2 regions of the Paraburkholderia sp. JPY465 genome follow, and region 1 is predicted to be linked to the other one. Evidence: riboswitches for the same ligand, from Rfam matches in the RefSeq annotation. Region 1 holds a riboswitch; the other holds the start of a gene.
The links. A riboswitch is a leader RNA that binds a small molecule or an ion and turns the genes downstream of it on or off. The one in region 1 is predicted to bind cobalamin.
Positions count from the first base shown of each region.

Region 2: another riboswitch for cobalamin. It lies ahead of cobW (cobalamin biosynthesis protein CobW); the one in region 1 lies ahead of QFZ94_RS26675 (TonB-dependent receptor domain-containing protein).

Region 1 covers NZ_JBNDMT010000003.1:2,605,133-2,611,157, forward strand. Annotated here, with positions in the region: gene QFZ94_RS26665 (ABC transporter ATP-binding protein) at 1-517, opposite strand, end outside; gene QFZ94_RS26670 (FecCD family ABC transporter permease) at 517-1,581, opposite strand; gene QFZ94_RS26675 (TonB-dependent receptor domain-containing protein) at 1,621-3,552, opposite strand; cobalamin riboswitch at 3,643-3,906, opposite strand; gene QFZ94_RS26680 (ATPase) at 4,127-4,486, shown strand; gene QFZ94_RS26685 (cell division protein ZapA) at 4,483-4,797, shown strand; RNA gene ssrS (6S RNA) at 4,876-5,057, shown strand; gene QFZ94_RS26695 (EVE domain-containing protein) at 5,197-5,655, shown strand; gene QFZ94_RS26700 (SIMPL domain-containing protein) at 5,912-6,025, shown strand, end outside.
Region 2 covers NZ_JBNDMT010000002.1:2,682,403-2,688,427, reverse strand. Annotated here, with positions in the region: gene cobN (cobaltochelatase subunit CobN) at 1-2,701, opposite strand, end outside; gene cobW (cobalamin biosynthesis protein CobW) at 2,715-3,806, opposite strand; cobalamin riboswitch at 4,009-4,286, opposite strand; cobalamin riboswitch at 4,367-4,634, shown strand; partial or broken gene cobA (uroporphyrinogen-III C-methyltransferase) at 4,881-5,606, shown strand; gene QFZ94_RS14480 (cobalamin biosynthesis protein) at 5,670-6,025, shown strand, end outside.

The DNA.
Region 1 (6,025 bases):
CGTCGAGCAGCAATAGCGGCGCGTCCTGGCACAGCACTGCCGCGAGCGCGACGCGCTGACGCTCGCCGCCCGATAGCGACAGCACATCGCGCGCCGCAAAGTCCGCAAGGCCGAGCGATTCGAGCGCCGCCTGCGCGGCCGCACGATCTTCATCGCGCTCCCAGCCCCAGCTGCCCAGATGCGGGAAGCGGTTCAGCAGCACGATGTCGAGCACGCTGGCATTGAACGCATCGGCCGCGCTTTGCGGCATCAGCGCGCGGCGCCGCGCGAGCGGCAGCGGCTGCCAGTCGGCCACGCGCACGCCATCGAGTTCGACATGGCCCGCCGCCGGATGCAACAGGCCTGCCAGTGTCGACAGCAAGGTGGTCTTGCCCGCGCCGTTCGGCCCGGCGATACACCAGATTTCTCCCGCATGGAAGGTGTGCGTGAACGCATCGAGCAAGGTGCGCGCGCCGGCGCGCAGCGTCAGGCGTTGCGTGCTCAGCATCGAAGAGGTGGGTCTAGGTTCGGCTTGCATCATCGGCGGCGTTTGAGCAGCATCCACAAAAACACCGGCACGCCGACCAGCGAAGTAATCACGCCGACCGGCAATTGCGCGGGTGCGATCACGGTACGCGCGATCAGATCCGCGCCCATCACCGCGACACCGCCGCCGAGCGCGGCCGCCGGCAGCAGCATGCGCTGGTCGTTGCCGAACGCGAGCCGCAGCATGTGCGGCACGACGAGACCGACGAAGCCGATCGTGCCGGCGGTCGTCACCGCCGCGGCCGCCGCCAGCGAAGCGACCAGGTACACGCGCAAACGCAGCGGCATCACCGCAACGCCCAACGCTTGCGCGGCCGCGTCGCCGCGCAGCAGCAGGTTCAAACGCGGCGCGGCCGGCACGATCGCGAGCAACACGAGCGCGAGCGCGATCAGCGCGGTCCACGGCAGCGCGCCGCCGTTGAGGTCGCCGGTCAGCCAGAACAGCATGCCGCGCAGACGGCTATCGGGCGCGAGATTGAGCAGCAGCGTGATCATCGCGCCCCACCCGGCCGCGATCACCGCCCCGGTCAGCAGCAAACGCGGCGACGTGTCCTGCGGCTCGCCGCGCCACAGTTCGCGACGCGCGAGTCCGAGCACCAGCAGGATCGACACGAACGCACCGGCGAACGCGCTCGCATCGACGATCCACCAGGCGCCGCCCGCGATCATCGCGACCAGCGCGAAGCTGGCAGCGCCGCCCGACACGCCGAGCACGTACGGCTCGGCCAGCGGATTGCGCAGCAGCACCTGCAGCAGCGCGCCGGCGAGCGCCAGCAACGCGCCGCACGCGAAGCCCGCGAGCGCGCGCGGCAATCGCAACGTGCGCACGATTTCGCCGGCGAGATCGTCGCTGCCCGTGGCGCCGAACGTGTGCGTTGGCACGAGCGCCGCAAGCACGCGCGACGGCGCGAGCGGCACGCTGCCGAGCACGAGCGACGCGCCGAGCAGCGCGACGGCGGCGAGCGCGAGTCCGAGCCAGATCGCGGCCGCGCGTTTCGCATTCATCGGGCGTGGCGTTGCCATCGCGGCGGACAGCGAACCGGACGCGCGACTCATCCGCGTGCGCTCACGCATGCGGGCAACCCGGCGCGCGCGTCACTGCTGCTGCCAGCCGAGCGTGACATACGCACCGCGTCGCGGCGAGTTATACGAGTAGGCCGTTTCATAGTCCTTGTTGAACAGATTGTCGATTTGCGCGCTGACGTACCACGCCTTCGTGATGTTGTAGCGCGCCGATAGATTCACGATGCCATAACCGCCGAGGTTGCCGGTGCTGTCTGGACGCGGACCACTGACGATCCACTCGCCGCCGACCCGCCATCCACCGATGCTGCGATTCACCGCGAACGACCCAAAGCGTCGCGCGCGCCGCACGAGGTCGGTACCGCTGTCGAGATCGACCGGGTTCTGCAGCGTCAACGTCGCGCGTACGTCGGTCTTGCCGACATGACCGCTCCACGATCCTTCGAGTCCCTGCACCTTCGCATGGCCGACGTTCTCCGCGAGATAGATGCCGGGGATCGTCTGTACGTAGTTGATCAGATTCGTATAGCGCGTCTGGAATGCGTTCAGACGCATCACGCCGAGCGCATCGGTCGCGTACTGCAAACCGGCTTCGACCGAGTGACTGCGCTCGGGCTGGATCGACGGGTTGCCGCTGATCGGATAGTACAGATCGTCGAAGCTCGGCGCGCGGAAAGCATCCGAATAGCTTGCGGTTACCTTCCAGTGCGACGTGATGTCGAAACCGTAGCCGAGATAGTAACTGTTCGCTCCGCCGAAATCGGAGTACTGATCGCGGCGTACGTTGGCCTGAATCTGGTTGCGGCCGAAGCGCGCGCTGTAGCCGGCGAAGACCGAATCGACGTGACGGTCGGGCGCGGCGAACGTGTCGGAGTCGAGAGTCTGGTCGAGATGCTCGTAGCCGAGCTGCAGCTTCTGGTTCGCGGCGAGCGCGAAATCGTTCTGCCACGTGTACTGGCGATTGTCGGTATCGAAGCGGTCGTCGTAGATGCCATTGGTGTTCGAGACGCTGCGGTCGTCGCCCTCGGCGAGCGTGAAGTGGGTGGTCCACCAGTCGGTCAGCTTGCCGTTCGCGAACACGGACGCCTGGCGAACCTTGCTATAGAGGTTGTTCAGATCGGTCGGCACGCCGTACGCATTGTCGTAGCTGTTGTTGTTGTTCGACTGGAAGTAGCTGACGCCCGCGTCCCACTTGTCGTTGAACTTGTGGCGCAGCGACGCGCTGATGCTCTCGTTCAGATTGCCGTTCGGGTTCGGATTTGCGGCCGGCGCCTCGAGCGGATTGAGCGACGAAAAGCCGTCGCCCTTCGTGCGCGCGAGCGAAATGTTGAAGGTCGTGCGGCCGTCCTGATCGAGCGCGCCGTTCACGCCGGCCGTTTGCGTCTGCGTGTGATAGCTGCCGTAGCCGACAGAAAAATTGAAGCGCGGCGGATGATCGCCGCCGTCTTTCGTGAACACCTGCACGACACCGCCGATCGCGCCCGAACCGTACAACGCCGACACGTTGCCGTTCACGACTTCGACGTGATCGACCTGGTCGAGCGGGATCTGTGCGAGCTGAGCGGAGCCGAGACTCACAGAATCGACGCGCACGCCGTCGATCAGCAGCAGCGATTGTGTCGACGACGCGCCGCGCAGAAAGAGGCTCGTGGTCGAACCGGGGCCACCCGTGCGCGAGATTTGCGCGCCGGGCGCGAGTCGCAGCAAGCCGGGCAGATCGGTCGCGGTCGTGTCGGCGATGTCCTGCTGATCGAACTGCGTGGTCTGCGGGATCGCATCGCGCAACGCTTGCGCGCCGCGCTGCGCGGTCACGACGATCGGCGACAGCACGTTGCCCGACGCATCGGCGGAAGCGGGATTTGACGAATCGGCAACGTTTGCGGCGTTCGCGGTGCTTGCATCCGCAGTGGACGATGAAGACACAGGCTCGGCGCTTTGCGCATGCACGACGAGCGGCAGGCTCGCGAACGCGAGCAGCGTCGCGCGGGCGATGGGGGACAACATGGGATGACATTCCTGTGGATAGCGTGCGCGGCCTGCTTCCCCGCGGGCCGACGCGTCACGAGGCGTCCCCTTGTTTAACGTTTTCGCGGGGGACGTCCCTCTTTTCTGGCCGGTATCCGGGCTACGACACATCGATCCCGCCTTCCCACGCGTGACGCGCAGTGGCACACTCGCAGATTGAACTTCCAACCTTGCGACCAGGACCGACCTGCATGAGCACATCACATGCGGTCGTTTACCGTTGCGGGGGCAGCGCAGGTTCGCGCATCCGGTTTGGCACCGCGCGCGCCCTGCTTCCCGTTTAACTGCGCGCGCCGAAAAGCGCGCGCGGGCACCAGAGTGCGGGAAGTGTAGGAGCGGCTTCGCGGGGCGTCAAGAAACGCCAACCGGAGCGCAATCCGTTCTGTCGAATGCAGGTTATTGTCCGATGGATTGCCGGTCTTTTATCTTATGGTCGACGACACGACTCGCAACGAACCTGCACGAAGCGATGCTGTTACGTCTCGAAACGAGACAATTGTCGGAACCTGTAATATTCCGCGCTAAAATGCGATGTCTTTAGAGGACGCAGCACATGCTCACCGAACTCGAATCACTCTCCCAGAACATCGGCAAGCTGATTGCGATCAGCCAGCGCCACAATGAAGCGCGGATCGCGCTCGAAGAGCAGCTCGCGCAAACGCGTGCGGAAGTACAAGCCACGCACGCAGAACTCGCGCAATTGCGTGCCGAGCGCGACGCACTGCAAGCTGAACGCGACGCGCTGTCCGCCAAGATCGACGACGCTCAGGTGCGCCTGAATGCGATTCTCGAAAAATTGCCGCGCGCACGCGCGAGCAGCGAACCGGATAACCAGCTCGATCTGCTCGAGTCCGCCCAGCCCGAACACGAGGAAGCGGCAAGCGACGTGAGCCGACACGGAGAAAGCGCATGACCACCAAGCAGATCGAAGTATCGATTCTCGAAGTACCCTACCGTCTCGCCTGTTCGCCTGAAACGGAAGGCGCGCTGCTCGAGGCGGTCGCGCGCGTCGACGCCGAGATGAAGAAAATCCGCAGCGGCAGCAATGTGCGCGGCACCGATCGCATCGCGGTGATGGCGGCGCTGTCGCTGGCATCGGAACTGCTTAAGCTGCAAAGCAGCGTGCGACACGGAGAAGCATTTCCTGCTGAAGAAATCCGGCGTACAATGCAGCAAATGAACGAACAATTAGGTACTGTGATTGAGCAGTACAGCATGCAGTAAGCAGTAGTTGACTCAATAGCAGGCCGGTTTCGAACCGGTCACTTGTTCAACGGTTTGTGTTGTAGCTTCATCTGTTTAGCTTCCCTGCCTGGTTCGCCAAGGTCATATATTCCTTGAACCAATGCCATGTGCACGGTTGCGGAAATTTGTAGCACGGGTGTGCGCGTCACTCTGTCTGATGTACCCGAAGTGTTGCTAACTGCGACCAATTCTGAACCCTCGGTTCAGGATGCCGGCCTAGCGGCTAAGGCGGGGACCTTATCTGGAACGGCATCGGACTTCGGTTCGATGCCGTTTTTCTTTGGTCGTCGTTTTTTCGTTTGAGTGCCTGTTTCAGGGGCTTTTCCGCACGCGCCTGTTGTTGGCGCCTCGTTCAATCTCACACGCTCACTCCGATTCATGCGCTACTGGCTGATGAAGTCCGAACCGGACGAAGCAAGCATCGACGACCTCGCCAACGCACCGCATCGCACCTTGCCGTGGACCGGCGTGCGCAACTATCAGGCGCGCAACTTCATGCGAGACGTGATGCAGGTCGGCGACGGCGTGCTCTTCTACCATTCGAGCTGTCCGGAGCCCGGCATCGCGGGCATCGCGGAAGTCTCGTCGACCGCGTATCCGGATCCGACGCAGTTCGATAAAAAGAGTCCATACTACGACGCGAAATCGTCGCCGGAAACGCCGCGCTGGATGCTCGTCGACGTCGTCTTCAAGAAGAAAATCCCATTGATTCCGCTGGCCGCGCTGCGCGAACATGCCGAATTGCAGGACATGCGCGTGCTCGCCAAAGGCAACCGTCTGTCGATCACACCGGTGACCGACGCCGAATGGCGCTTCATCACTAAACAGCTGGTTTAAGGGCAAATGCGCGACGCGGCACGTGTCGTGATCGCGTCCAGGCCATCATTCCCGATGCGGCGGCGAAACACTAATTGGGGAACCAAGCGTCAATAAAACGCGCCTAATCGGTCGACGAAAGCGCGAGCTCGAATCAACCGTTCGACGGCACCCCGATCCATTCGCTAGCGCTTCCGTCAAACCGCGCGCCGCCATCGCGTCATCACTCGGCGCACGCGTCGAACGTGCACAACCTGTTCAAACAAGGATTCCAGCCATGACGACAAAAACCGCACGGGCCCTCGCACTCGCGCTCGCCTTTGGCGCGCCTGTGGCGCTCGCGCTGAACCCTGCGCCCGCTCGCGCGCAGACCATGATGCCGCAGCCTTCG
Region 2 (6,025 bases), on a different contig from region 1:
GCTCGATCAGTTGCTGCGCCGATTTCAGGCCGAGTGCCCACGCGGCTTGCGTCGGCACCGCGCGCGTGTCGACCGAGTAGAAGTTGCGGCCGGTGGGCAGCACGTCGGGCCGTCCGCGCGACGGCGAGCCGCTCGGACCGGGCGGCACGAAACGTCCTTCGAGGCCGCGCTTGAGCTGCGTCATTTCCTGCGGGCCGCATGCGTCGAGGCGCGGCAGCACGTCGTCGCGCAGGCGTGCAATTACCTGTGCCGCTTGCTGCAGACTTTCGTCGGCTACAGGAACGGCCTGCGAACGATCCGCGTCATCGCAATCGACACCGCAGACGCCGCGCAACAGCTCGCCCGCGAGCAACTCCAGCCGCTCGCGCGTATCGCCGTAATGCCGCCACGGTGCATCGCTGATCCGCCGCAAGACATCAGGACGTGGGCCGTCCCATGCGGCGGCCCAATCCACGCCCAACGGATCGAACAGATGATCGATGCGCAGATCGCGCGCCAGCGCGTCGACGAGCCCAGCCTTGCCGCCCTGTCCATCGCCGATCGGAAAGCGCCCGAGCGCGAGCAGCGTGTCGCGCCGCTGCACGCCGCGCGGCGACTGCCCGAACGTATGCAGGCCATCGCGAATCTGCGCTTCCTTCAGCTCGCACAGCCACGCATCGACGCGCGTGAGCAGCGCGTCTTCATCGTCCTGTCCGTCGGGCGCCGCGAGACTCAGCTCTTCGTGCAGCCGATGCTCGACGATCGTCGTCAGAATCGTGCGACGCAAGAGCTTTGCGCGACGCGAATCGACCATCAACGCTTCGTAGTATTCGTCGACCTGGCGTTCGAGGTCCTGCAGCGGCCCATAGTTTTCAGCGCGCGTAAGCGGCGGCATCAGATGATCGATGATCACCGCCTGCGCACGCCGCTTCGCCTGGCTGCCCTCGCCCGGATCATTGACGATGAACGGATACAGATGCGGCATCGGTCCGAGAATCAGATCGGGCCAGCACGCGTCGCTCAACGCGACACTTTTGCCCGGCAGCCATTCGAGGTTGCCGTGCTTGCCGACGTGCACGACCGCGTCGATGCCGAACTGGTGGCGCAGCCAGAAGTAGAACGCGAGGTAGGCATGCGGCGGTACGAGCTCCGCATCGTGATAGCTCGCGTAGTCGCCTTGCTCGCGCGAACGCGAAGGCTGAATGCCGACGAACACCTGCCCGCAGCGCCAACCCGCGATCATGAAGCGGCCGCGCCGCAGCGTCGGGTCCTCTTCGGGCTTGCCCCAGCGCGCGTTCAACGCGTCGCGCACGCTCGCCGGCAATGCGTTGAAATGCGCGAGATAGTCGTCGAGCGCGAGACTTTGCAGGGCCGGACGCAGATCGCGGACGACCGGATCGTTGGTCACGCCCTCGGTCAGCCTGTTCAACAACGCGTCGCCGTGCTCGGGCAGTTCGCCGACACGATAGCCCTCATCGCGCAGCATCGACAGAATGCCGACCACCGATGCCGGCGTGTCGAGCCCGACGCCATTACCGATGCGCCCTTCACTCGTCGGATAGTTCGCGAGAATCAACGCGACTTTCTTGTCGGCGTTATCGAGCGAACGCAAACGGCACCAGCGGCGGCTCAGCTCGGCGAGAAAACGCACCCGTTCGAGATCGGGCTGATAGCGGACCACATCGACCTGGGTACGCGCACAGCGATACGCGAGACCCTTGAAACTGATCGCGCGCGTAATGATGCGCCCGTCCACTTCGGGCAGCGCGACGTGCATCGCGATGTCGCGCGAATTCAGGCCGTGGTTGTCTTTCAGCCAATCCTCGCGATTGCCGCCGCTCAGGATCACCTGGAACACCGGCGCGTCGCCGGCGAGCGCGAGCGGCTCGGGGTCGTCGATCGCGGACGCGGCGAACGCGGTCGTGTTCAGCACCAGCGCGACGCCATGTTGCGCGCACAGCGACTGCACGACATCACGGCTCATCGCATCCTTCAACGACGTGATCGCGAGCGGCAGCGGATTGAGCCCTTGCGCTTCGAGCGCATCGATCAGCGCATCGAACACCGCGGTATTGGCGGCCTGCAGATGCGCCTTGTAGAACAGGATCGCGACGACGGGCGCGTCCTGCCGCCAGCGCGCCTGCCAATCGGCGACGGTAGGCGTATCGCGCTCGGGGTGATACAGCGACGCGGCCGGCAACGCGCGCGGCGGCTCGGGCTCGCGCCCCCAACCGAGTGCGCGATACGCGATGCAGCGCAAAAACGCCTCGGCGTTCTGCGGACCGCCCTCGCGCAGGTAGCGCCACAACTGCTGACACAACTCGGCGCTCGCGGTGCTGCGCGCGAGCAGGTTCGGGTCCTCCTGCAGATCGCCGGAAAACATCGCGAGCGTTTGCTGTTTGCGCTGCGCGAGCGCGACGACCTGCTCGATGCCGTACGGCCAATACGCTTCGTCGCCGAGATGATCGACGACGACCACGCGCGCATGCTGCAACACGTCGTCCAGATAGAAATCGACCGAGGCCGGCTGACGCAGATACGTGACGTTCGCAAGCCGCACGCTCGGGAAGCCGTCGCCAAGACGCGGCACCACGCTCGCGAGCAGCGACAGCGTGGTGTCGGCGGAACTGAGCACGACGATATCGGCGGGCTGCTGATCGATGCGGATCACGCCCTGCGTATCGTCGACGAAACCGCCCGGCGTCGTGCGCAGCAGATGCATGCTGGTGCGCCCGTTATGCCGTCGCGTTCGACGTCGCGCCGAGCGCCGCGTCGAGAGCCTGTTGCAGCGCGGGTCGATCGAGGTCTTCTCCGATCAGCACAAAGCGGCTCAGGGCGCCGTCGCCGTTTTCGCCCGCCTGCCAGCGCCGGTCGAAGTAGCTGTCGAAGCGCCGGCCCACGCCCTGGATCACCAGACGCATCGCCGCGCCCGGCAGTGCCGCGAAGCCTTTGACACGGTAAATCGTGTGGTTTTCGACCAGCGTCTGCAACGCGGCGAGCGCCGCGTCGCGCGACGGCACCGATGCCTGCACGACGACCGAATCGAACTCGTCGTGGTGATGATCCGGGTCGTCGGCGGAACCGTGGTGGTCGTGCCGCAGGTGGATCGTCTGCTCCGACGCCGCTTCGAGCCCCAGCAGCGTATGCAGGTCGAGCTGCCCCTGCTGCGCGCGCACGATCTTTACCTGCGGCGGAATCTCCGCGCGGATCGCGGCTTCCACTTCGTGCTGCCGCGCGTCGTCGATCAGATCGGTCTTGTTCAGAATCACCAGATCGGCGGCCGACAACTGGTCTTCGAACAGCTCGTGCAGCGGTGACTCGTGATCGAGGTTCGGATCGGCCTTGCGCTGCGCATCGACGGCGACCGGGTTCTCGGCGAACTGGCCGCTTGCGGCGGCCGGGCCGTCCACCACCGTCACCACCGCGTCGACCGTGAAGCCGTTGCGGATCTGCGGCCAGTTGAACGCCTGCACGAGCGGCTTCGGCAATGCGAGCCCCGAGGTTTCGATCAACACGTGATCGAGTTCGTCGCGCCGCTCCGCGAGTTTTTCCATCACCGGGAAAAACTCTTCCTGCACGGTGCAGCACAGACAGCCGTTCGCGAGTTCATACAATTGCCCTTCGGTCTCGACGCCGTTTTCATCGCAACCGATGCCGCAGCCCTTGAGGATTTCGCCGTCGATGCCGAGTTCGCCGAACTCGTTGACGATCACCGCAATGCGCTTGCCGCCCGCATGCTTGAGGATGTGCCGCAGCAACGTCGTTTTGCCACTGCCGAGAAAGCCGGTGACGATCGTGACGGGAATCTTGCGCAATTGAGTTTGCATCGTGAGGTCCATCCCTTTGCGTTGCATCGGTCTGCCGCAAAGTCCGCGCATCGGTCGGCATCGGCTGGCGAACGGAGCGAATGAATCACGCGCACAGTACCAGCGATCACCAGACACGGGGACGAACGACGGCATTGCCGCGACAACGGAAATACAGAAAACGGAACTGAGGTCATGAACGCGCCGCCGCATCCCCGCGGCGGTCGTTCTGCTTCTTCGGGCCGGTATCCGGGCTGGCGAAAGCGCCGCTTCCCCTTCCCGGCCGAGTGGTTTCTCGTCCAGTGGTGATATGTCGACGCGACCTTGCGCGAGGACATCGAAGCCGGCACCGCGGTGCCCGGCTATCAACCCGGAACCGCTTTTCGCTTACCGTTGCGGGGACAGCACAGGTTAGCCGCTCTAGCGCAGATGGCTCCCTGTTTCCCGTTTAACTGCATGCGCACGAACGCGCACGCGAGCACCCAAAGTGCGTGCGAGTGTAGGCCCCCGGGCATGCGCAGTCAAGGAACGCAGGCCGCCGGAAAGCGTCGCCGAGGCTTATCTGGCAAGGCGCCATGTGCTATCGTATGCGCGCGTTTGGTGCCCGCACATGCACTCGCATGTGCAGTTAAACGGGAAACAGGCAGCGCGTCGCGCGTTCAACCTGTGCTGTCCCCGCAACGGTAAGCGACCTGCGGCGCGCGATTCGATCCAGCTTCGATTCCACCGTGCCGCGCATGCGTTTTTTGATGCCACTGCCCCGCGAATCCGCAGATTCGCAAACAAGGACGGGAAGGCGAAACGCGTGAGGCCGCCAGCCCGGATACCGGCCAGACGCGGAGGCGGCGCCGCATGCACCCGTGCATCAGGTTGCGCCGCCGGCCGCCGGAATCCGCGGGGAACGGATGTGAAGGCGTAGAAACGTGGCATCGCGCGTTTCGTGGCGTTCTCTCTCTGAAGAATCCGCCGCGAGCCGCATGAGTGGCCGCGCCTGGATTCGCTGTATTGCATGACCTCTATATTCACTGCCGCGTGCACCGTCGCACGCCGCTCCTCTCCTCCCATCTCCGCATGGCATGCGCCATGCACGCCGCGATGACGCGCGCCTGGCTGATCGGCGCCGGTCCCGGCGACGTCGAACTGATGACGCTGAAGGCCACCCGTGCGCTCGCGCAGGCCGATGTCGTGCTGGTCGACGATCTGGTCAATCCCGACGTACTGCAGTTCGCACGCGCCAACGCGCAAGTCGTGTACGTCGGCAAGCGCGGCGGCCATCCGTCGACGCCGCAAGCGGACATCGTCGCGCAAATGCTCGGGCATCTGCGCGCGGGACGCAGCGTCGCGCGGCTCAAGGGCGGCGATCCGTTCGTGTTCGGCCGCGGCGGCGAAGAATTGCAGGCGCTGCAGGCGGCGGGCATCGAAGTCGACGTGATCAACGGCATTACGGCCGGCATCGCCGCACCCGCGACGCTCGGCATCGCGGTCACGCATCGCGATTACGCGCAGGGCGTCGTGTTCGTCACCGGCCACGGCGCCGGCAACGGCGAACCGGACTGGGCCGCGCTCGCCGCGACCCGCATGACGATCGTGATCTATATGGGCATGCGGCGGCTCGGCGAAATCGTCGCCGCGTTGCTCGCGGCCGGCATGTCCGCCGATACACCCTGTGCGGCGATCGAATCGGCGACGCGGCCCGAGCAGCGTCACGTGCTCGCGCCGCTGCGCGAGTTTGCCGAGGCGGTCGTGCGCGCAGGGCTCGGCTCGCCGGCGATCGTCGTGATCGGCGGCGTGGCCTCGCTCGCGCTTGCACGTGAAGCGGCGAACCGCGACGGCCGAGTCGATCACGAACAAGCTGCGAGCGCGCTCAAAACGCTAAGCGTCGGCATAGGTTGCCGCTTGCACAGCGATGCCGGCGACATCGAAGCCGCCGTGCGCGCAGCACTCGGTTCGAATGCCTTCGAGCGGATTCGCACCATCGCGACGATCGACACCAAAGGCAACGAAGCAGGTCTGCTCGAATTCTGTTCACGCCATCAACTGCCGCTGCAACTGTTCAGCCGCGAGCAGATCGCGGCCGCGCCGGTCGCGGCGCCGTCGGCGGCCGCGCGCGCGCATCTTGGTGTCGACGGTGTGTGCGAACCGTGTGCGCTACTGGCGGCAGCAGCTTCGGTCTCCGCGACAATCGCGCAAACCGCACGTCTGGTCGTACCCAAGACCACGCACGCTGGTATCACCATTGC